DNA from 3 places in the Streptomyces crystallinus genome. Region 3 is predicted to be linked to each of the others. Evidence: riboswitches for the same ligand, from Rfam matches in the RefSeq annotation. Region 3 holds a riboswitch; each other region holds the start of a gene.
The links. Region 3 has a riboswitch for cobalamin ahead of nicT (Nickel transporter NicT). Riboswitches for the same ligand answer to the same signal wherever they lie in the genome.

Region 1: linked by a shared signal. The riboswitch ahead of ABD236_RS20550 (ribonucleoside-diphosphate reductase subunit alpha) and the one ahead of nicT (Nickel transporter NicT) in region 3 are both predicted to bind cobalamin.
Region 2: linked by a shared signal. The riboswitch ahead of ABD236_RS11170 (acyl-CoA thioesterase) and the one ahead of nicT (Nickel transporter NicT) in region 3 are both predicted to bind cobalamin.

The regions. Positions count from the first base shown of each region.
Region 1 is NZ_BAAACA010000025.1:102,996-107,741, reverse strand. Features, by position in the region: gene ABD236_RS20565 (GntR family transcriptional regulator) at 1-546, shown strand, start outside; gene ABD236_RS20560 (DUF3311 domain-containing protein) at 656-910, shown strand; gene mctP (monocarboxylate uptake permease MctP) at 907-2,538, shown strand; cobalamin riboswitch at 2,770-2,899, shown strand; gene ABD236_RS20550 (ribonucleoside-diphosphate reductase subunit alpha) at 3,027-4,746, shown strand, end outside.
Region 2 is NZ_BAAACA010000014.1:136,296-141,041, reverse strand. Features, by position in the region: gene ABD236_RS11180 (hypothetical protein) at 1-490, shown strand, start outside; gene ABD236_RS11175 (hypothetical protein) at 625-1,119, shown strand; gene ABD236_RS11170 (acyl-CoA thioesterase) at 1,164-1,592, opposite strand; cobalamin riboswitch at 1,718-1,947, opposite strand; gene tsaD (tRNA (adenosine(37)-N6)-threonylcarbamoyltransferase complex transferase subunit TsaD) at 2,101-3,159, shown strand; gene ABD236_RS11160 (GNAT family N-acetyltransferase) at 3,156-3,731, shown strand; gene ABD236_RS11155 (peptidoglycan-binding domain-containing protein) at 3,862-4,305, opposite strand; gene ABD236_RS11150 (VOC family protein) at 4,503-4,746, opposite strand, start outside.
Region 3 is NZ_BAAACA010000014.1:699,477-704,222, forward strand. Features, by position in the region: gene ABD236_RS13735 (NAD(P)H-binding protein) at 3-869, shown strand; gene nicT (Nickel transporter NicT) at 862-2,019, opposite strand; cobalamin riboswitch at 2,049-2,255, opposite strand; gene ABD236_RS13745 (radical SAM protein) at 2,429-3,472, opposite strand; gene ABD236_RS13750 (penicillin acylase family protein) at 3,669-4,746, opposite strand, start outside.

The sequences.
Region 1 (4,746 bases), on a different contig from region 3:
CTGGAGCGCATCCAGGGCAAGGGCACGTTCGTCGCCAAGCCCAAGGTCTCCCAGGCGCTGCAACTGACCTCGTACACGGAGGACATGCGCGCCCAGGGCCTGGAGCCCACCTCGCAGCTGCTCGACATCGGCTATGTGACGGCCGACGACACGCTGGCGGGCCTGCTCGACATCTCGGCCGGCGGCCGGGTGCTGCGCATCGAGCGGCTGCGGCTGGCCAGCGGCGAGCCGATGGCGATCGAGACGACGCACCTGTCGGCCAAGCGCTTCCCGGCGCTGCGCCGCTCGCTCGTCAAGTACACCTCTCTCTACACCGCCCTCAACGAGGTGTACGGGGTGCGGCTCGCCGAAGCCGAGGAGACCATCGAGACGTCGCTGGCCACCCCGCGCGAGGCCGGGCTGCTCGGCACGGACGTCGGTCTGCCGATGCTGATGCTCTCCCGGCACTCCATCGACGGCAACGGCGAACCGGTGGAGTGGGTGCGCTCGGTCTACCGGGGCGACCGCTACAAGTTCGTCGCCCGCCTCAAGCGCCCCACCGACTGACCCACGATCCGACGTCCGGTATCCGGTACAGGGGTTCCGTGGCGGGTTTCCGTCCCCTAGATTTCGTGCGCATTACCACAGGTGAGCACAGTGAGGGGACGAAGCCACCATGCCGGACACAACGCAGGAACGGAGAGCGGTGATCACGCCGGTGCGCGTGATCATCGCGCTCTGTCTGATCGCGCCCTTCGTGGCGATGCTCTGGGTCGGTTCGTACGCGAAGGTCGACCCGGCCCTCGCCGGGATCCCGTTCTTCTACTGGTACCAGATGCTGTGGGTGGTCATCTCGACCGCGCTGACGATGCTGGCGTACAGGCTGTGGCAGCACGACCAGCAGGGCCGCAAGGCGGGTGAGGGCAAGTGACTCTCGCAGCGGAAGGCGGCGTCAACGGCGTCGCGCTCGGCGTCTTCATCTTCTTCTTCCTGGCCGTCACGGTCATCGGCTTCATGGCCGCCCGCTGGCGCCGCGCCGAGAACGAGCACAGCCTCGACGAATGGGGCCTCGGCGGGCGCTCGTTCGGTACCTGGGTCACCTGGTTCCTGCTCGGCGGCGACCTCTACACGGCGTACACCTTCGTCGCGGTCCCGGCGGCGGTGTACGCGGCGGGCGCGGCCGGCTTCTTCGCGGTGCCGTACACGATCCTGGTCTACCCGCTGATCTTCACGTTCCTGCCCCGGCTCTGGTCGGTCTCGCACAAGCACGGCTATGTGACGACCTCGGACTTCGTGCGCGGCCGGTTCGGCTCCAAGGGCCTCTCGCTCGCGGTGGCCGTCACCGGCATCCTCGCCACGATGCCCTACATCGCGCTCCAGCTGGTCGGCATCCAGGCGGTGCTGGACGTGATGGGCATCGGCGGCTCCGGCAACTGGTTCCTCAAGGACCTGCCGCTGCTGATCGCGTTCGCGGTGCTCGCCGCGTACACGTACTCCTCGGGTCTGCGCGCGCCCGCACTGATCGCGTTCGTGAAGGACACGCTCATCTACATCGTCATCCTGGTGGCGATCATCTACATCCCGATCAAGCTCGGCGGCTTCGACGACATCTTCGCGGCGGCCCGGCACAAGTTCGAGACGCCCAACGCGGCCGGGAAGCCCACGGGTGCGCTGGTGCCCGGCGACAAGAGCCAGTGGACCTACGCCACGCTTGCCCTGGGCTCGGCGCTGGCGCTGTTCATGTACCCGCACTCGATCACGGCGACCCTCTCCTCCCGCAGCCGCAACGTCATCCGCCGCAACACCACGATCCTGCCGCTGTACTCGCTGATGCTGGGCCTGCTGGCGCTGCTCGGCTTCATGGCGATCGCGGCCGGGGTCAAGGTCAAGAACGGCCAGCTGGCGATCCCGCAGCTGTTCGAGGACATGTTCCCGGAATGGTTCGCGGGCGTGGCGTTCGCGGCGATCGGCATCGGCGCGCTCGTCCCGGCGGCGATCATGTCGATCGCGGCCGCGAACCTGTTCACCCGCAACATCTACAAGGACTTCCTCAAGCCGGACGCCACGCCCGAGCAGGAGACCAAGGTCTCCAAGCTGGTCTCGCTCCTGGTGAAGGTGGGCGCGCTGGTCTTCGTCCTGACCATGGACAAGACGGTCGCGATCAACTTCCAGCTGCTCGGCGGCATCTGGATCCTCCAGACGTTCCCGGCGCTGGTCGGCGGTCTGTTCACCCGCTGGTTCCATCGCTGGGCGCTGCTGGCGGGCTGGGCGGTCGGCATGCTCTACGGCACGCTCGCCGCGTACGGGGTGGCCTCGCCCACCCAGAAGCACTTCGGCGGCAGCTCCAAGGAGATCCCCGGCATCGGGGAGATCGGCTACATCGGCCTCACGGCGTTCGTCCTGAACGTGGCGGTCACCGTGGTCCTCACGGTCGTCCTGCGGGCCCTGAAGGCCCCCGACGGCGTCGACGAGACGTCCCCGGAGGACTACACGGCGGACGCGGGCGACCCGGGCGTACAGACGGAACTCCCCCCGGCGACGGCGGGCTCGGCGCACTGACACGAGCGGGACGAAAGCGGGCCACCGGGGTCTCCCGGCGGCCCGCTTTCGCCTGTCCCGGGAATGCCCACGACTGCCCGCAGGTTGGGATTGCCGCGCTCCCAACCCCCTTAGGGGCGCGGGGAACTGCGCGCCCAGCCCGAGACGGCCCGCAGTCAAACGGCTACCCAAATGGCATCGCCCGACACGGGGGCGACACAACATGTGGGGGCGCCACGACAGCCCGGCACAAGATGTATGCTCGTGCTCGCTGTCGCCGCAGGGGAATCCGGTGCAAATCCGGAACTGTCCCGCAACGGTGTACTGGTACGTATTTGCGTACTTGTTCAGTCCGAGGACCTGCCGAACAGCGCGCCCTGGCCATCCGGTCCGGGTGCCAGACGTCCGGGCCTCGCGGAATGGGCAGTGGACGCGGCGTACCCCCGAGGGGGTGTGTCCGTGTGCCCGCACACTCGCCAGGCCCCGTGCCGAGCGAGGAGTGCCCCCACGTGACCATCGCCCCTGCGGATCCCGCCTCAGCGATCGCCGAAGAGCCGGCCGATGCCCCCGGGACCGCCCTGCTGCGGACCCTGACCGACCTCACCGCCGATCTGCCGGACACCGACCCCGGCCGGGTCGCCGCCGCCGCGCTGCGCGGCCGCAACGCGCGCTCGGACGAGGCGGAGCTGCGTGGGCTCGCCACCGAGGCCGCCGCCGGTCTGATCTCCGAGGACCCGGCGTACTCCCGCCTCGCCGCCCGGCTGCTGACGCTCACGATCGCCGAGGAGGCCGCGAGCCAGGGCTCGGTCTCGTTCTCCGAGTCGGTCGAGGTCGGCCACCGCGAGGGCCTGATCGCGGACCGCACCGCCGACTTCGTACGGCTGCACTCGGCCCGGCTCGACGCGCTGGTCGAGGCCTCCCTCGCGGAGGGCGCCGACGACCGCTTCGGCTACTTCGGTCTGCGCACCCTCTACTCCCGCTATCTGCTGCGGCACCCGATCACCCGTCAGGTCGTCGAGACCCCGCAGCACTTCATGCTCCGGGTCGCGGCGGGCCTGGCCGAGGACGACTCGGTGCGCGCGCTCGACGAGGTCGGCTCGCTGTACCGGCTGATGAGCCGGCTCGACTACCTGCCGTCCTCCCCCACGCTCTTCAACTCCGGCACCCGCCACCCGCAGATGTCCAGCTGCTATCTGCTGGACTCCCCGCTGGACGAGCTGGACTCGATCTACGACCGCTACCACCAGGTGGCCCGGCTCTCCAAGCACGCGGGCGGCATCGGCCTCTCGTACTCCCGCATCCGCTCGCGCGGCTCGCTCATCCGGGGGACCAACGGCCACTCCAACGGCATCGTGCCGTTCCTGAAGACGCTGGACGCCTCGGTCGCGGCCGTCAACCAGGGCGGCCGGCGCAAGGGCGCGGCGGCGGTCTACCTGGAGACCTGGCACTCCGACATCGAGGAGTTCCTGGAGCTGCGCGACAACACCGGTGAGGACGCCCGGCGTACGCACAACCTGAACCTGGCGCACTGGATCCCGGACGAGTTCATGCGCCGCGTCGACGCGGACGGCACCTGGTCGCTGTTCTCCCCCGCCGACGTGCCCGAGCTGGTCGACCTGTGGGGCGAGGAGTTCGACGCCGCCTACCGCAGGGCCGAGGCGGCCGGTCTCGCGCAGAAGACCATCCAGGCCCGGGACCTGTACGGCCGGATGATGCGCACCCTGGCGCAGACCGGCAACGGCTGGATGACGTTCAAGGACGCCTCCAACCGCACCGCCAACCAGACGGCGGAGCCCGGCCACACGGTCCACTCCTCCAACCTCTGCACCGAGATCCTGGAGGTCACCGACGACGGCGAGACGGCCGTCTGCAACCTCGGCTCGGTCAACCTCGGCGCCTTCGTACTGGCGTCCGGCGAGATCGACTGGGAGCGCCTGGACGCGACCGTCCGCACCGCCGTGACGTTCCTGGACCGCGTCGTCGACATCAACTTCTACCCGACCGAGCAGGCCGGCCGCTCCAACGCCAAGTGGCGTCCGGTGGGCCTGGGCGCGATGGGCCTCCAGGACGTCTTCTTCAAGCTGCGCCTGCCCTTCGACTCCCCCGAGGCGAAGGCGCTCTCCACCAAGCTCGCCGAGCGCATCATGCTCACCGCGTACGAGGCGTCCTGCGACCTCGCCGAGCGCTCGGGCCCGCTGCCCGCCTGGGAGAAGACCCGTACGGCTCGCG
Region 2 (4,746 bases), 560 kb from region 3:
CGTGGTCATGGTGCGCCGTCGCCGCGAGCTCCAGGAGCGGTTCGGCCCCGAGTACGAGCGCACTGTGGAGGCGCGGGACAGCCGTCGGGCCGGCGAGCAGGAGCTGCGTGAGCGCGAGGAGCGCCACGATGCGCTGGACATCAAGCCGCTGCCGGCTGCTGTCCGCGACCGCTACTCCCTGGACTGGGCCCGCGTGCAGGAACAGTTCGTCGACCGGCCCGACGACGCCGTACACGACGCCGACCGGCTGGTGACGACGCTCATGGGCGAGCGCGGCTACCCGACAGAAGGGTACGAGCAGCAGCTCAAGGACCTGTCCGTCGAGCACGGGAGAACCCTGGAGCACTACCGCGCCGCGCATGACGTCAACGAGCGCAGCAGCCGTCACGAGGCGACCACGGAGGAGCTGCGCGGCGCGATGGTGCACTACCGCGCGCTGTTCGAGGAACTGCTGCACAACGGAGACCGGCCGGGCAGGGGCGCGGAATGAGCTCGCGGCCGACGGTAGGGTGCGCCGCAGGGGCAGCGCCTTCGATCCAGCGGACACCCGCCATGACGCGTGACGGACCGACCGCGTGATCGACAGACAGAGGGATTGATGTACACAGGGATGGATGTGTAGAGATGGGCAGCACGGAGACACCCCGACCCGATGACAGCGGCGCTCTGTCCACGGAGGACCTCGCCGGCACCGGGCGGCAGGACATCGAGAGCGAGAGCAGCGAGGCTTCAGAGCTCGCCGACACCCCGCCGGCGTATCCCGGAGAAGCCACCGCCGACCTGGGGGACCGACAGGACGACGCCGGGCGGGCCCCCTCCGACGGAGGCGGGGACTCGGCACCGCCGGAGGAGAACGAACCCCTGCTGGGAGCGGAACAGGAGGAGTTCCGTGCCAGGTGGCAGCAGATCCAGAGCCAGTTCGTCGACGACCCCAGGGACTCCGTCAACGCGGCCGACCAGTTGGTCGCCGAGACGATGCAGGCACTGGCCACCACCTTCTCGGCACACAAGCGCGACCTCGAGAGCCAGTGGCACCGCGGCGAGGAGGTGGCGACCGAGGACCTTCGCGTGGCACTTCAGCAGTACCGCTCGTTCTTCAACCGACTGCTCAGCACGTGACCCCGGGGCGGGGGAGGGCCAGGTCCGTCCGGTGAAGGACGTGTCTATGACTCCAGTAGACCGGGAACGGGCCGTGGCCGGCCCTCGCTGTCGATGGCCACGAAGCTCAGGCGGGCGGTGGCCACTTCGGTGGGGGGAGTGGTGGTGGCGTTCCAGCGCTCGGCGGTGACGCGTACGGCCACCGTCATCGAGGTCCGGCCGGCGCGTTCGAGGAGGGCGTGGACGGTCAGGAGGTCCCCGGCGCGGGCGGGGGCGAGGAACGTCATGCGGTCCACGGAGACCGTCACGGCCGGCCCGTCGGCGTGGCGGCCCGCCGAGGCCGCCGCCGCGTCGTCGATCAGCTTCATGACGACGCCGCCGTGAATGGTGCCGTAGAGGTTGGTGTCGTGCTCGCTCATGATGTGGGCGAGGGTCACCCGGGAGTCGGCCGGCGCCTTGTGGGCGCGGGGGCCTGCGGTGATGTCCGCGGTCACGGAACTCTCCTTCGCGAGTCGTGGATCGACCCGGCGGCGTACCGCGGACGCGAGGGAGGGCGGGCTCGGTAGGTGCCCGCTGCCGCCGGCCCGCCCACGAGGCCACCGATTCTCCGCACGCGCTCGTCGCGCACGGGCAGCGGCAGGTCTTCGGACTCACGGGCACGCCACCGTACGAACGACATGTACGAGGCATCTACTGGCCGTCGCTTCCCAGGACCGTTGTCGGTCCCAGTGCGTATGACGGCGGTCGTTCCCGCTCACCGCTGCGGGGCAGTCCCGGATTCCCACCGGGTTCCCTCTTACGACGCATCCCGCCTGGCGGGCGGGGCGAACCAGCTGCGCTCTCAGCCTAGGTCACGGCCCCGGGCGTTTCGGCGGCCCGGCCGGATGGCGTACGTCTCACATCACGGGCCGGAAGAGCCGTGCGGTGCGCCTGCCCCGTATCTTATTGCACATAGGTTGCAAGAACGATTGATATGCGAAAGAGGCTGACGTGGGCGCTCCGGTGGTGCTGGGCATCGAGTCGTCGTGCGACGAGACCGGGGCCGGGATCGTGTCCGGCGGGCGGCTGCTCGCGCACGTCGTGGCGTCGAGCATGGACGAGCACGCGCGGTTCGGCGGGGTCGTGCCGGAGATCGCCGCCCGTGCGCACCTCCAGGCGTTCAATCCCGTGGTCCAGGAGGCCCTCGACCAGGCGGGGTTGCGGCTGCGCGACATCGACGCCGTCGCCGTCACCACCGGCCCCGGCCTCTCCGGCGCCCTCCAAGTCGGTCTCGCCGGAGCGAAGACGCTCGCGTACGCCGCCGGTGTGCCGCTGTACGGGGTGCACCACCTGGCCGGGCACGTGGCGGCGGACACGCTGGAGCACGGGCCGCTGCCGAATCCGTGCATGGTGCTGATCGTGTCGGGCGGGCACACCTCGCTGCTGCTGGTGCGGGACCTCGTACGCGACCCGATCCTGCACCTCGGCGACACCGTCGACGACGCGGCGGGGGAGTGCTTCGACAAGGTGGCCCGGGTGTTCGGGCTGCCGTATCCGGGCGGGCCCGCCATCGACCGGGCCGCCCGTGAGGGCGACCCGTGCGCGGTGGCCTTCCCGCGCCCGCTGACCGGCCCACGCGACGATCCGTACGCCTTCTCCTTCTCCGGCTTGAAGACCGCCGCCGCACGCTGGGCCGAACGCCACCGGCAGTCCGGCGAGGAGATCCCGCTGGCCGACGGCGCCGCCTCCCTCCAGGAGGCCGTCGCCGACGTGCTGACCCGCAAGGCGCTGGCCGCCTGCCGGGAGTACGACGTGCGCACCCTCGTGGTCGTGGGCGGGGTGGCCGCCAACTCGCGGGTGCGGGCGCTCGCGGAGGAGCGTTGTGCGATCGCGGGTGTGGAACTGCGGGTGCCGCCGCTGACGCTGTGCACCGACAACGGGGCGATGATCGCGGCCGTGGGCGACCTGCTGGTACGGGCCGACGCCGCCCCGGCTCAGCTGGACATCTCCATCGACCCGTCCGCCCCGCTGGAGTACGCCTTTCTGCACCCGCTCGCCCGCCCCGCCGCGAGCGCCGCATGAGAGGGCTGGTCATACGCCCGGTCGCGGGTACGGAACTGCTCTCACGCGGCGCGGACATACGACGGGTGTACGCCGATGCCTTCAGCCGACACCCATGGAACGAGGACGCCACCGTCGCGGACACCTATATACGGCGGTTGGCCGACGATGTCACGCGCCCGGGCTTCGTGGCGGCCCTGGCCTTCGACGCGGAGACGGTCGTCGGTATGGCCACCGCCTGGACGACCTCCGCCCCCTTCCCGTCCGGCCGTTGCTACCCGCAGGCCGCTGCCGCCCTGGGCGCGGAGCGCACGGCGGACTGGCTGTGCGGCGGTCGGGAGGTCGACGAGCTCGCCGTGGCCGGTGCGGCGCGCGGCCGTGGCGTCGGCGCGGCCCTCCTGCACGCGGTGACCGGCGACGCACCCGACGGCCGCTGCTGGCTGCTCACCTCGGTCCGTGCCCCCGACGTCGTCCGCTTCTACCGGCGCCTGGGCTGGGCCCAGGCCACCCACCCAGCACCTGAGGGGAACGGAATCGCGGTCTTCCTCGGGCCGGCGCATCCGGCCCGTCCGGCCGTCGTGGGCACGGACTGAACGAGGCGAGGATCCTTGGTGCGTACGGTCGGTATCTGCGGCCGGCCCGGATGCCTGCGCCGCACCCTTCGCCTGTGCACGGCTGTGGCCGCCCGTGGTTCGGGTGGCCACAGCCGTGGCGACGCGGCGGCTAGATGGTATCGGCGAAGCGCTTGAAGGCCGCCTGCGTGTTGGGGCCCGGGTCCCCGTCGATCTTGTCGGTGTAGCCGTAGTTACGCAGGAGCCGCTGGAGGGCCATCACGGTGTTGGGGCCGGGGTCGCCGTCAATCTTGTCCGTGTAGCCCCAGTGGGTCTTGAGGCACCTCTGGAAAGCCTTCCAGCTGTTGATGCCGAGCTGGCCGTCGATGCCGTCGTTGTAGCCCCAGTAGGTGTGCAGCCAGCGCTGGACGTTCTTCGCCTGCGCGGAGCTGAGGCCGAAGTTGTGCACCGCGAGGATCTGCGCCGACGCAGTGGTGACCGGCACGGCGCTCGGGTGTGCGGGCGCTGCCGCGCTCGCGCCCGCCAGGCCGGCGCCGGACAGTGTCACTGCGAGCGCCGTGCTGACGAACGCCTTCCTCATCCAGCCTTTGCGCATGTCTTTCCCCCTTTGGGTCATGGTCAGTGGCCCTTGTCTGCGACAGTCGCAGACTGGCGCGGCAACGAGTGTGCCGCAGCAGGGTTGTCGCAGGTCAGCTGTGTGCGTCTGGGCGCACACTCCCAGGTGGGCGACGCACATGTGACACACGTCGAGGGGATGCGCAGGGCCCACAGCCCACCGGGTGTGTAGGGATGTCAGTCCAGGCAGAACTCGTTGCCCTCCGGGTCGGTCATCACGAGGAAGCCGGCACTCAGCGGGGGAGCGGGCTCGTGGCGGCGTACCCGCGTCGCTCCCAGCGCGACGAGCCGGTCGCACTCGGTCTCCAGCGCCGCCATCCGCTCGTCTCCCTTCAGCCCGGGAGCCGCGCGGATGTCGAGATGGACGCGGTTCTTGGCGACCTTGTCCTCCGGCACCTGCTGGAAGAAGACGCGCGGGCCG
Region 3 (4,746 bases):
TCATGATCGTGGTGACCGGAGCAACCGGGAACGTCGGACGGCATCTCGTACGGGAGCTCGCCTCGGCGGGCGAGCGGGTGACGGCGGTCTCCCGTCGACTGCCGGGCCAGCTGTCGGCAGGTGAGCAACCAGCAGGTGAGCGGCCCGGCAACGTGGAGTTCCAGCAGGCCGATCCGGCCCGGCCCGAGACCCTCAAGCGCTCGTTCGACGGCGCCGACGCGCTGTATCTGCTTGTCGCGGGCGACGGCGAGGGTCTCGACCCGTACGCCATCCTCGACACGGCGCGGGCCGCCGGAATCCGGCGGGTGGTCCTCCAGTCCTCGCAGGCCACCGCGACGCGCCCGCACTCCGTCGCACACGCCCCGCTGCGCTCCTTCGAGGAGGCCGTACGGGAGTCGGGCCTGGCGTGGACGGTGCTGCGGCCGAGCGGGTTCGCCTCCAACGCCTCTATGTGGGCGCCCTCGATCCGCGCCGAGCGGACGGTGACGGCACCCTTCGGCGACGTCGGCCTGCCGGTGGTCGACCCGGCCGACATCGCGGCGGTCGCCGCCGCTTGCCTGCGCGACGGGAGTCACGCGGGCCGGACGTACGAACTCACCGGACCCGCGCCCGTCTCGCCGCGCAGGCAAGCGGCGGCGATCGGTGGGGCGCTGGGGCTGCCGGTGCGGTTCGTCGAGCAGAGCCGGGCCGAGGCGCGGGAACTGCTGCTGCGCTTCATGCCGGAGCCGGTCGTCGAGAGCACGCTCGGCATCCTCGGCGAACCCACGCCCGAGGAGCGACGGGTGAGCGCGGACGTGGAGCGCGTCCTCGGCCGGGCACCACGGACGTTCGCCCAGTGGGCGGCGGACAACGTCGTCGCCTTCAGGTGACGTCCGAGGCGGACGCGGGTGCGGCGTCGGCGGGCCGGTCCTGTCCGGGCACTTCGGCGGCCGTGGCCACCCGTACCGCCCACCGCTGCTCGACCTTGGCGAACCGCCAGTACGCCAGGGCCGCGGCCCACACCGCGACGAACAGGCCGACGATGATGAAGCCGACGTTGTCCAGGTCGAGGCCCGCGACCCAGCCGGTGAACCCGTCCCGCAGATCGAGCTTGTCGTGCAACACGCCCACCAGCTCGATCGTCCCGATCAGGAAGGCCACGGCGATGGAGAGCCCGGTGATGGTCAGGTTGTAGAACACCTTGCGCACCGGGTTGGAGAAGGCCCACTGGTAGGCGAAGTTCATGAACGTGCCGTCGATGGTGTCGAACAGGCTCATCCCCGCCGCGAACAGCAGCGGCAGACACAGCACGGCGTACCAGGGCAGCCCGGCGGCCGCGCCCGATCCGGCCATCACCATCAGCGTGACCTCGGTGGCCGTGTCGAAGCCGAGCCCGAAGAGGAAGCCCAGCGGGTACATCTGGCCGGGCCGGGTGATCGACTTGGTGAAGCGGCCCAGGAGGCGGTTCATGAACCCCCGTGAGTCCAGGTGCTGTTCCAGCTCGGCCTCGTCGTACGTCCCGGCGCGCATGGCCCGGAAGACCCGCAGGATACCCACGAGCGCCAGCAGGTTGAGCGCGGCGATGAGATAGAGAAACGATCCGGAGACGGTCGTTCCGACGATGCCGAGGGTCTGGTGGGTCTGCGACTCGTCGTTCATCAGGGTGCCCGCGAGCTGTGCGCCCCCGGCGACCAGCGCCGCCATGGCGACGACGACGCTGGAGTGCCCGAGCGCGAACCAGAAGCCGACCGACACCGGCCGCTTGCCGTCGGCCATCAGCTTGCGGGTGGTGTTGTCGATCGCGGCGATGTGGTCGGCGTCGAAGGCGTGCCGCATGCCGAGGGTGTAGGCGGTGACGCCCAGCCCGAGGCCGAACGTCTTGGAGCCGACCTCGTAGTGCTGGGGCACCACGAGCAGGAAGAGGATGCCGAACGCCACGACGTGCAGGGCGGCGATCACCACCAGCAGCCAGGCGGTGCGGACGGTGTCCTCCCGCCGCCAGTGGAAGGCGGTGGGAGGGGTGGCGGCGGGCAGGGTCATTTCGTTCACGCTCCAGCACCTCGTGGATCATTACGCGAGATGCCGTGGCCGGTCTCCTGGCTTCCGGGTGTCGCACCGCCCCTGCCTTCCCAGCGGCCTCACGGCCACCAGTGGCACAACGGGGCGGGCTACCCGAAGCCGTTCATGGCCTGAACGTCATGGGGCCCGATCACAGTGGCGAGGGCCGCTCCGGTCTTGCACCGGTCTTCCCGAACACCACGGCTCGCCAACCGTAGGTGCGACCCGCCCCACCTGCAAGTCTGGCTGTGGGTGGGGGTATTGCAGATCACACTCCGGGGCAAGCGGAGGGATCTCGTCCACCGGTCGCGCCGAGCGCGGGCCCAGCTCGGACCGAGCGTCGGAGGGCTCCCGGGGGGCGGTGGCTCGCCCTCCGCGCCCGACACCGCTCTCACCCCGCCGTCGGCGCGGTGAACACCGGACGGCGGTCGATACGGGCACGCACGGCGTCCGAGCCGAAGTGGTAGTCGATGCGCCGGACCGCCTCGGCCCAGCTCCGCATGGTCCCCGCGTCGGAGAGCGCCTCGACCACGAACGGGTCGGTCCACCGTTCCACCGCACGCCGCCACAGCTCCGCCGGGGGCTCCTCCAGCAGATTGCCGACCGTGCCCTCGTAGATGAGCATCGCTCGCACCTGCCCGTCCGGCTCGATCTGCACCGACCGGAAGTCGAGCCCGCGCGCCACCTGTTCGGGATTCATCTGCAAGGAGAAGTTGGTCGACGTGCCGACCCTGACCGTGGCCGGTGCCAGCGCCTGGAGCCGTGCGCGCTGTTCCTCGCTGCCGAGCCGGGCGAGCTGTTCGTCCGAGAGCAGCTCGTGCTCGGCGTATCCGGTGCGGCTGCCGAGCCCCGACGGCACGGCGGCGCCGAAGTCGAGGGAGCTCAGATGCGGGAAGCGCGGCAGGATGTCCGTACAGAACTCCTCCAGCCGGTCGACGTTGCTCCGTACGACCGCGCAGTCGACCGCGAACGGGAGCGGGCGGTCGCCACGTTCGGCCCGCTCCCGTGCTCCGGCCTCCAGCAGCGCCAGCGCTCGCATCGCCCGCCCGAACGAACCCGCCCTGCCGCGGATCCGGTCGTGCACCTCGGGCGTGGGACCGTCGACGCTCACCACGACCCTGCCGCAGACGCGCGCCAGCTCCTCGGTCATCCACGGCTGGAAGTTCCAGCCGCCGGTGTACACGAGCACCGAGATACCTGCCCGCGTCAGGCGTTCCGCGACCTCGAACACCCCCTTGACCAGCAGTGGTTCTCCCCCGGCGAGGGTGACCTGGACCGGGCCCAGGGAGATCACGGCGTCGGCGATCCGCAGCATGTCGTCATGGCTCACCTGCCGTGAGGGGCGCCTGCCGGACTCCGAGTAGCAGTGGGTGCAGCGCAGCGGACAGGCGTAGGTGATGTCCCAGATGACGGACTGTGGGCCATCGGCAACCATGTTCGCGTGCTCCATCGCATGCTCCCGGTCTCCGCTCGCGGTCTCGGCACCGGAGCGCCCCCCGTGCGGTGGGTGGGGGGCGCTCCCGTCTCGCTCAGACTAGGAGCCGCCAACCGGCCCGCGGTATCCCCAACTCTGGGGATGGCGCGTACCGGTCGGGACCCCTGCGCCCGCGCCTCCGGCGGCCGCCGCGCTCTCAGCCCCGCAGGACCGTGGTCCGCAGCCGCGGGTCGGCGGCTATCTCCGCCTCCGTGAACCGCTCGGTGACCCAGCGCTTCTGGGAGAACAGGACGGTCTGGTCGGTGTAGTGGGGCGACGCGGGGTTGGCCGACTGCCCGTAGGTGAGGATCGTACGGGTACGGGGCCCCTGGGGCGTCAGCTCCGTCGCCATGATGAAGCTGGAGCCGGAGGCGTGGTCGTCCGGGGAGCTCGGGCGTGTGGCGCCGCCGCTGCCCGCCGTGGGCGTGGCGTTCACGACGTTGAAGCAGCCCTCCCCACCCGAGCAGCCGGGCAGCGGTATCCCCGCCCACCGCTGGAGAGCGCCGATCGGCGCGTCCAGAGGCAGTTTGCCGGCGGCCAGTTGGCGGACGGCGTCGGCAAGCGCGCCGCGCACCCTCGGTTCGTCCCCGTTGAGCCCGCGCGGGGTGGTGAGCGGCTGAGCCGGGTCGTACGCCACGCGCCACCAGGGGTACGGGCCGCCCACCCGGGTGCGGAACGCCTTCCACAGGACGGCTCCGCGGCTGTCCGGGTCGTCGCGCATGTCCCAGGCCGCGAGGACGTCACAGGCGGCGCGCACATCCACCTCGGTGCCGTCGGTGGCGGTCAGGACGGGGTGTGCGCGGCACATCGCGACCGCGTCGTCCCGGCCCAGCTCCGCCGTGTGGTTGCGGTTGCCGAGCATGCTCGCCTGGAGCGTGGGCAGGGTGAAGCCCGGCGCCCCGAGTCCGTCGCTGCCGTCGCGCCGGCCCGCGATCATCTGGAGCCCGAGCTGGGCGCGTGGGCCGATCGGCCCCCCGGCGTGGTACATCCGCGGGTACCCCGTGAGCGGCGCCTCGGGGTTGGTCAGCGCCGAGTCGTTGTTGGAGTTGGCCACGTAGTCGGTCCGGGTCAGCCGGGGCTGGTGGCCGGGGCCGAAGACGCCCGGGACGGCCGCGTCCGGGTCGCTGCCCCAGTCGCAGGCCGAGGTGGACCCGTCGAGCACCCCTGGCAGATCCTCGTCCGCGCCCGGCAGGGAGCACCGCTCCAGCTGGTCGTCGGTGACATGGGGCACGGCG